DNA from 3 places in the Paenibacillus sp. FSL R5-0912 genome. Region 3 is predicted to be linked to each of the others. Evidence: predicted binding sites of a transcription regulator. Region 3 holds the regulator's gene; each other region holds the start of a gene.
What was found. Region 3 encodes Rex, which represses fermentation and respiration genes when NADH is low (regulators of the CRP and FNR family bind a similar motif). Its sites were predicted from a motif close to TTGTGAAATATTTCACAA; they were not measured.
Positions count from the first base shown of each region.

Region 1: a site for Rex is predicted at 1,382-1,399, ahead of qoxA (cytochrome aa3 quinol oxidase subunit II). Genes of this name have one in related genera too.
Region 2: a site for Rex is predicted at 1,703-1,720, ahead of R50912_RS20270 (polymer-forming cytoskeletal protein). Genes of this name have one in related genera too.

Region 1 is NZ_CP009282.1:1,098,900-1,102,118, reverse strand. Features, by position in the region: gene R50912_RS04730 (polysaccharide deacetylase family protein) at 26-1,165, opposite strand; gene qoxA (cytochrome aa3 quinol oxidase subunit II) at 1,670-2,686, shown strand; gene qoxB (cytochrome aa3 quinol oxidase subunit I) at 2,730-3,219, shown strand, end outside.
Region 2 is NZ_CP009282.1:4,791,711-4,794,929, reverse strand. Features, by position in the region: gene R50912_RS20285 (anti sigma factor C-terminal domain-containing protein) at 1-412, opposite strand, end outside; gene R50912_RS20280 (RNA polymerase sigma factor) at 413-907, opposite strand; gene R50912_RS20275 (GNAT family N-acetyltransferase) at 1,072-1,653, shown strand; gene R50912_RS20270 (polymer-forming cytoskeletal protein) at 1,800-2,357, shown strand; gene R50912_RS20265 (hypothetical protein) at 2,526-3,206, shown strand.
Region 3 is NZ_CP009282.1:4,936,439-4,939,657, reverse strand. Features, by position in the region: gene dinG (ATP-dependent DNA helicase DinG) at 1-1,312, shown strand, start outside; gene R50912_RS20890 (redox-sensing transcriptional repressor Rex) at 1,543-2,196, shown strand; gene R50912_RS20885 (amidohydrolase) at 2,183-3,219, shown strand, end outside.

The sequences.
Region 1 (3,219 bases), 3.8 Mb from region 3:
CTCTTTTGCATTCAAACCCTTCGGATCACCGTTTATCCTTCCAGAAATTCACCGGCTCCATATCTTTCGTAATGACTTGGAAGGTGTAGCCTTCCTTCTTAAGCGCTTCTAGCAGACGCGGCAGCACCTTGAGGGTGGCCTTCTGATCATGCATTAGAATAACCGGATTCGTCTTCGACTTCTTCAGCGTGCGAACCTGCCCCATTACTGTATTGTAGATCTTGTCACTGTCCTCTTTATATCTCCAGTCATTCGAGTCCACATTCCAGTCCCAGAGATGATAGCCTTGTCCAAGCACCTTATCCCGGAAAGACTTGGTGAAATAGGGCTTGCTGCCATAAGGCGGCCGGATTAGCGATGTAGTAGCGCCCGTCAGTTTCTTGAGGACAGCATTGTCACCCGACATTTCCGCAAGCGCCGCAGCCGGGGAAGCATAGAATTTCTCCTTACGGTGTGTCATGCCATGAAGCCCCAGGCCGTAGTCTTCCTTCACAATCCGCTTCACCTGGTTAGGATATTTGCTCATGTTATTTCCCAGCATGAAGAAGGTTGCCTGCACCTCATACTTGCTTAAGATATCCAGTAGCTGGGAAGTCGTCGCCGACGGGCCGTCATCAAAAGTAAGATACACGGTTTGTCCCGGCTTGCCGGGTTCAGCGGATGGTTCAGGCTCCGCCGGGGCTGTCTCCACAGGTTTCAGTTCAGCTGCATACTTGGTGACATAAGCTTCATCTGTAAGTCCCGCTGAGCCGTCCTTCACCCGGAGTAAATATTTATCCCCCGCAAAGGATATGATATACCCAAGATACCCGCTTACTTTCAGCGGAACCATAAGTTTACCGTCCTGCAAAAAAGTGCTCACAGGCACCACTGTACCATCTTTGAGCACAGCGCCGGCATCGCCCTGCAAAGTCAGCGACCCGGAGCCGCCCGACACCAGAACTCCGTCGGTTAGACCGGTAAGCGTCCATTTTAATTCATCAGCTAGAGCACGCAGCGGGACATAATAAGTGCCTTTTACAGACACGGCTTCTATACCGCTCAATTTATCGTTGATCCCGAGCTTCAGTACATTAGTCTTACCTTCAGCGTTAGCAGGGATCTGTACAAGAACCGTAACCAGGAATAAAGAGAGGAATAACAACATTATTTTTTTAATAGGCACAGCAGCAATCTCCAATCTATGTATATTTGTCTATTACTTTATCACACATAGATATAACGTAATTTGAGAGATTGTAACCGCAAGCTAAAATATTGTCACCCTTTTTGCAATGATAAAATGAATATTCAGCTTTTTTTCTGAAATACGACAATTCTCATCGAATGCTGTCACAGCAGGCCATAAGCGGTTCACTCACGTGTTTTTGACCCAAAATAATTGTGACAATATTAATAACAAATATGCAATCTTGAACAAAGTTTGAACAACCTTAAAATTAGCTTAAACTGCGCCGCTACAGTGATCTTTATCATACCCTTAAGTAGTTGTAACAATTTGATCACACATATTTAACTTGTTCGCCATTTTTAAGGACTTTTTTATCTATTTATACAAAATATGTATTTTGCATTATGGGTAAGTAATTCTTACTATAGATACAGGTTAAGTAGTACGCCCGTTTAATGAACGGCGAATGAAAAGTAGTATTGAAGGAAGGAGTTCTATATGAAAAAAAAGGGACCGTTATACGCTTTGTTTCTAAGCCTGATCCTTCTCCTGCCGGGATGCAGCTCGATCGCTGTTCTGAACCCGAAGGGGCCGTCTGCAAGGACGTTATCGGATACCATCATTCTCTCCATTGTTGTAATGCTTGGTGTTCTGGCAGTTGTCTACATCTTATATATCTTTGTACTGGTTAAGTACCGGGCGAAGAAGAGTAACGAGGGTTACATTCCTGAACACGAGGAGGGCAACAAGGTACTTGAAGCGATCTGGATTATTATCCCGATCATTATCGTCGCCTTCCTGTCAGTTGTAACCGTCAAGACAACTACCGAAGTCGAGAACGTGGCCGCGGACTATAAAGATCAGACACCGCTGGTCATTTACGCTTCATCCTCCAACTGGAAATGGCATTTCAGCTATCCGGAGGAAGGCATTGAAACGGTTAACTACGTGAATATGCCTGTGCATCGTGCAGTTGAATTCAGAATGTACTCATTCGGCACCATTACCAGCCTATGGATTCCACAGCTTGCCGGACAAAAGTACGCCATGAGTGACATGCTCACCACGCTTCACCTGTCAGCTGATACCGAAGGCTCTTATATTGGAAAGAATGCCAACTTCAGCGGTAAAGGCTTTGCCCACATGGAATTTGAAGCGCTTGTTATGAGCAGCAAGGATTACGACGAATGGGTGAATGACGTCAAGGAAACCGCGCCAGAGCTTACAGAGGATGAATTCAAAGGCCTGCTCGCCACGGACTTCCTCGGACGTAAAACTTATTCCTCGACCCACTTAGAGTTCAGTCCTCCCCCTGGAGACCACAGTGAACACATGAGTGGTAACGGAAGTGAAATGGACATGGACAACGGCAGTGAGGAGCATCAGGATAACAAAGAAATCCATCCTTCTCCTGTGCCGTCCAGCGGAACCGAATTTGACAGCGAACCTGATCCGGAAGTCGAACAGCCGCTGCCAAGCTCACCCGTAGATGCCGAGACTCATGAAGGCAACTAGCTCTGCAAGAGCTTAACGTAACACACTGAAAGGAGCCACCCTAATGGATTTAGACAAATTTAAGGTTCACGGCGAACCCTTGATATACGGAGCCATGGTCAGCATCGCACTTGCCACCATCGGGATTCTCGTCGGGCTTACCTATTTCAAGAAATGGGGATACCTCTGGCGTGAATGGCTTACTACTGTAGATCACAAAAAAATCGGTGTCATGTATATCCTCGCGGCGCTGCTCATGCTGTTCCGCGGCGGTGTGGACGCGATGATGATGCGTCTGCAGACGGCCGCGCCGGAAATGAAATTCCTCGATGCGCAGCATTACAATGAGGTATTTACCACGCATGGTCTAATCATGATCCTGTTCATGGCCATGCCGTTCATCATCGGTCTGATGAATGTGATCATACCGCTGCAGATCGGCGCGCGTGACGTCGCGTTCCCGCGGCTTAACGCCGTCAGCTTCTGGCTCTTCTTCATGGGGGCCATGCTGCTGAACATTTCCTTCGTTATCGGCGGATCGCCGGATGCCGGAT
Region 2 (3,219 bases), 140 kb from region 3:
TCAGCTGTTCCGGCAGAGAAATCGCTCCGAATGCGCCATACCTGCCGGTGGAGCGGCCCAGCAGATTATAGGATTCCTCGATGGGCTGCCAGATATAAGGCTTATTTCCCAGCCATTTGTAAGTCTGATTGTAGGTTTCGCCGCCAAAGCTATCTAATTTCACCGACTGGTTGCTGATGTGCACATTGGGGGCGCTGATCTCATTTTTCCAGAGAATCTCTGATTGTACCTTGCTGCCCTGATACAGCCTCAAATGGTAGAGGCCATACCAGATAACGGCGAGAATAATGGGGGTTACGATAACAATGATGCCAATGGTCTTCAGGGTGGAGCGGAGTCTGGCTTTGTGAATGAGCTGCTGAGCCTGCTTCCCTCCGAAAATAAACTGGTCCTGTTCTTGATTCTGTTCCATTTATTGACCCTCCCTATAGTGTTTGATGAATTGGTTTTTGGCGCGCGTAACATGAGTCTTGAGCGTATTCTCATTCATACCGTACAGGGATGAGAGCTCCTTGTAGGTCAGGTTCAGCTCATATTTGAGAATCAGCAGCTCCTGATGCTGCTCAGAGAGCAGAGACAGTGTGTCGCGGATATTCTGTGCGGTTTCCCGCCTCAGCAGCTGAATCTCCGGCAGATGGGTCAAAGAAAGAAGCTGAATGTCGTCAACATCGACCGTGGGATGGCGTTTATCTTTCCTCTTAAGATCATAGAATTGATTAGTCGCTACCCGGAACATCCAGCCCATGACTTGTTTCGGGCCGATGCCATCCTGATAGATTAAGTATTTATAACAGGTGTCCTGAACGATATCTTCAGCATCCTCGCGGGCGAGTCCGCGTTTTCTCAAGTACCGGTATAGCAAAGTTCCGGCTTGCTGCAGAAAGTGATGAATGGTTTCTTTGGCCATGTCCTGCCCCCTTCCCCTATACAACGCTAAGCTCCGTGAAAAGTTTACAGCAGCCGTTACATCCAGTATTCCTTAATTATAAATGTTCACTACCGGCAACCGCCTCACCTATTCAGTTAATATAATATCAGTATGTAAAATATTAGCTGCATCGGAGGGTATCTATGTATCAGGATAAGGAATTGGTGATTCGGCCCATAGCTGAAGGGGATCTGTTCAGACTGTGGGAGCTCTCACATAAAGAGGAAGCACCGGAGTGGAAGAAATGGGATGCGCCTTACTACGAACACAAGCGGATTCCGTGGGAAGAGTATTATGGGAACAGAGCGGAGATTGTTGGATGCGGAAATAATTGGGTAATAGAAGTAGAGGGCGAGGTTATAGGCGACGTCAGTTACTATTGGGAGCATAAGCCATCCTTATGGCTGGAAATGGGCATTATCATCTATGATCCGGCATATTGGAGCAGTGGTTACGGGACAAAAGCTCTCAGGCTATGGATCGGTCATCTGTTCAATGCTTATCCGCTGGTCCGTGTAGGCTATACCACATGGTCCGGGAATGTGCGGATGATTAGGACCGGGGTGAAATTAGGCATGACGATGGAAGCAAGACTCCGGAAATGCCGGTACTACGACGGGCAATTCTATGATTCTATTCGAATGGGACTGCTTAGAGAGGAGTGGGAGGCCTTAGAATTGAAAGGATCAGCCGCTGAAGGTTCGCGTACAAAATTAGACAAATAAGCATGAAATGCCTGCATTTTGCACGATATGAAACAATCAAAATGCTTGTTTGTGAAAAAAGACACAAATTCGTGAAAACTATCACTTTGTTATCATAAAATTTTAATATATAATAAAGTTAATTAAAAGAAACAGGGGGAATAAAAATGAAATTATTCAAAGTTTTAGTAGTAGCAGGGGTATCCGCAGCATTGTTGTCGGGTTGTGGATCGAATAATAATGCAGCTAATGATGCAGGGGCAGCAGCAACTACAGCTCCAGCCACAGAGCAGACTGATGCAAAAAGCACGGCTTCGATCGTTAACCAGGCAGATGCCTTCACTGCTGCTGTAAGCGAAAGCGGCAACTGGATTATAGCGGTTCTGAACGATCTGACCGTGGACAAGGATGTTGTTGTAGCCGGTGAATTCCATGACAAAGGCGATGCAAGTGCAGCAATCTATCGTAAGCTTGCCCTGTATGCACAAGATGCAGACCACAAGGTTACAGCTACCTATACTCTGACAGCACCTAAAGTAACTGTGCAGAGCGAGAACTTCCGCGTTCAAGGCGGTACAATCAAAGGTGACGTATATGTAGAAGCTAACGGATTCAACCTGTACAAAGATGCTACCATCGACGGCAACCTGTACTATGCAAGTGAAGATGTGAAGGCTACTGCTGTGATCGAAGGCAAAGTAACCGGAGCAAATGAAGTTAAATAATCAATCCTAATACAGCAGCTACATTAGTATATTGTATTGCAAACAGCCTGTAGACAGGCCCTCTGGGGCTGGCTCTATGGGCTTTTTTGTATTCTGTCCGGAAATATTCTATAGTATTATGGAAGGTATTGTAAGCGTAAACACATGGGACAGGGGATGCAATTATTCATGAAGAATAGCCGGAGATTGGGGATGGCTGCCGGAGTGATTCTAGTTTCCGTAGCCGTACTCTATTTACTTTTGTATATGTATGAAAGACCTGGCGGATGGTCTGACCAGCGGATGTCCCGCTCACTCGGAATGGAGCAGACCCTCCAAATTCCACTTGGCAAAAGTCCGGAAGAAGCTGTCCGGCTGTTCCGCGGCTCCGACTCGATGACAGTAATTCATCAGGAGCCTGCAGCCAGAGGGGAGCTGGTATTTCTTACCCGGGCGGGCCAGCAAGATAGCAATAATCTTCAAGTAGAGTATGTCCGCAAAACCTGGCTCGGATGGAAGTGGGTATGGGGAGGCGGCTACGGAATGGGCGGAGATCCGGACAGCTCTGCATTAAACTATATGTGTTTTCCTGAACTGGAGCATATTTCGACTCCATTTCCCATGGTGATCGGAGAAGTTCTGAACCCGTCCATTCAGCATATTACAGTCGAGCAGAAGGAGGCAGGAACGGATACCTCCGAAGCGAAGCTGATTAAAGTCGGATCAGACCGGACGATTTGGTTCGCTTTTCAGCCGGTTACGGCGGGTGTCCCGTTTGAGATTGAAGGGTTTGATGAGGACGGGGAAGTGGCTGCTTCCAAAATCATAACAGACGCCAGAGACAGCGGGGCGATTCCGCTTGGTAAATGAAAATAAAAGTGTG
Region 3 (3,219 bases):
GTCCGGCAGTGAGCAGGCTTCGGAATGGAGCGGCGTTATCGACCGGATCTATCCGGATCTGCTTACTGTCAAGGAGTCCTGGGATACGCTCAGCGACAAGCTCTTCGGCTTGCTGCCTGAACGCAGCGATGCCGGAGCCGGTGAAGCCGGCCAACTGGTCGTACGCCTGCAGCCGGGCAAGAAGCCCAAAGAGTGGGAGGAGCTGGCCGCTCTGGAGAATACACTCCATCTCAGCTTGAGCGATATCATCCGCAAGGGTGATAAAATGCTCAGTGAGATGCGTGATACGGACAGTCAGTCCTCTTCGGACAGTCTTGTGACGGATATCGGCGGGTTGTTCAAGGACCTGGCCTCCATCCGGGAGCAGATCCGTTTCTTTATGGGACTGAATGACGAGAATATCGTGTACTGGCTGGAGGGGAGCGGCAATTACCGCGGCAAGTCGCTGCAGATGTATGCCGTTCCGGTGGATGTGAGCACTCAGCTCAGGGAACTGTTCTTCGATAAGAAGAAGAGTATCATCCTGACATCGGCTACCTTGTCTGTGGATAAGTCATTCCAGTTCATGATCGATAATCTCGGTCTTGGTGAGGCTGCAGAGCAGGGACGTCTACAGACAGCTCTGCTTCCGTCACCGTTCAAATACCGTGAGCAGGCACTGCTTGTCATTCCACGTGACTTCCCTAGTGTCAAGGGAAGCATTGGGGATGCCCGCTTTGTGGACACACTGGTTCATTCTCTGGCAGAAACTGCTGTGGCTACCCGCGGGCGGATGCTGGTGCTGTTCACCTCCTACAAGATGCTGCGCCAGGTCTATGATCCGCTCAAAGAAGCCCTGACTTCGCAGGATATCGCTGTGCTTGGACAAGGCGTAGAAGGCGGTAGCCGGAGCAAGCTGATCCGTCGGTTCCAGGACAGCTCGGCGTCAGTCTTACTGGGGACGAGCAGCTTCTGGGAAGGTGTAGACATTCCCGGGGATGCTTTGACCTGTCTGGCTATTGTCAGACTGCCGTTCCAGCCGCCCAATCATCCGCTGGCTGAAGCGAAGTCTGAGCTGCTTCAGGCACAGAAGAAGAATCCGTTCATGAAGCTGTCCGTCCCGCAGGCCGTAATCCGCTTCAAGCAAGGCTTCGGGCGGTTGGTACGCACCGCGCAGGACCGCGGAATCGTTATTGTATATGATACCAGGGTAATCGAATCTTATTATGGGAAGTATTTCCTGTATTCGCTGCCCGGACCCAAGATGGAGCATATGCTGACGGATCAGATCGTTCCGCGGATTGCAGAATGGCTTGAAGATGGCGGGGTTTAATAATCCGTCGGCGGCTGATATTATGTATAAGTAATTATTGTTCTGAAGTCCCGCGCTCCACGGCTCCTGCCTAAACGGGCAGGCCTGGAGCACGGTTCCTATAATCGGCTTAACAGCAGTGAAGCTTGATCAAGCAGCATATGCTTTCAAAACAAGCGTATGCTTACGAAGCAAGTTTTGCGAAGTCATTCAAGAAGTATATGCTATCAAAACTTTTAGGAGGAGAAAACATGAAATCGGATAAAATATCGGAGGCCGTCGTTCGCAGACTCCCAGTGTACCTGCGTTTCCTGAACGATCTCCAAAAACGTGAAATCTCAACAGTTTCTTCTCAGGAGCTGGGACAGAAGCTTGATCTCAACCCCGCCCAGATCCGCAAGGACCTGGCTTATTTTGGTGATTTTGGCAGAAAGGGCATTGGTTATGATGTCTCTTATCTGATTGAGAAGATCCGGCATATTCTGAAGCTGGACCAGCAGATTAATGTAGCTCTTGTAGGTGCAGGTAATCTCGGCCACGCCTTGTCGAATTACAATGCCTACTTGAAGGATACGATGAAGATTACAGCTGTATTTGATGCTTATGAGCCTAAGGTAGGCCAGCAGATCAACTCGTTGACTGTCCAGCCGATGAGTGAGCTGGGGGATACCATCCGTGCACAGGGCATCCGCATTGGGATTATTACCGTTCCGGACAGTGAAGCACAGAACGTTGCTGACATTCTGGTGGATTCGGGTATTGAGGCGATCCTGAATTTTGCTCCTGTAATTCTTAAGACTCCATCCAATATCCGGATTCATGCCGCCGATTTCACTACGGATTTGCAGAGTCTGGCTTATTATTTGCATGACGGAAAGGACGAAGCTGAAGATGAGCAGCAATAAAACCATTATTAAAGACGGCCGTTTTCTGGTTCCTGGCAGCGATAAGCCGGTGCTGAGCGGTTATATGACCATCGAAAATGATCTGATTACTTACATAGGTGAAGCGAAGCCTGTAATTGAAGAGGATGCCGAGGTTATTGACGGTAGCCGGCTGCTGTTCATGCCGGGTCTCGTCAACACCCACGGCCATGCGGCGATGTCGCTGCTGCGCGGCTACGGCGATGATATGGTGCTGCAGGCTTGGCTGCAGGAAAAAATGTGGCCGATGGAAGAGAAATTCACCGGTGAAGATGTATACTGGGGCACCTCACTATCCGTTCTTGAGATGCTGAAGGGCGGCACTACGACCTTCCTCGATATGTATGATCATATGGACCGGGTTGCTGAGGTTACGGAGCAGTCAGGCATCCGTGCAGTACTTATGCGCGGTGTTATTGGCCTGTGTCCGGAAGAGGTGCAGAACCACAAGCTGGCGGAGGCGATTGCTTTTGCCCGGAACTGGCATGGCAAGGCTGACGGCAGAATTACTGCAATGCTCTCGCCCCATGCGCCTTACACCTGTCCTCCGCAGTTTTTCATGAAGTTTGTTCAGGCGGCACATGATCTTGATCTGCCGATGCACACGCATATGTCCGAAACGCGCCATGAAGTGGAGCAGAATGTGGCCGATTACGGCCTGCGACCGGTCGCGCATCTGGAGAAGCTGGGAATGTTCACCCGGCCGTCCCTGATCGCCCACGGTGTTCATCTGAACGATGAAGAGATTGAGATTCTGGCCCGCCATAATGTTGGCGTATCTCATAATCCCGGCAGCAACCTTAAGCTGGCCAGCGGAGTAGCCCGTGTTCCTGAGCTGCTTAGAGCAGGAGTTAAGGTCTCCCTGGGTACGGACGGCGCGGCAAGCAACAACAATCTGGATATGTTTGAGGAAATGCGGCTGGCCGCGCTGATTCATAAAGGCGTAAGCGGTGATCCAACGGCAGTACCTGCTCCTGAGGCGCTGCTCATGGCGACAGAATATGG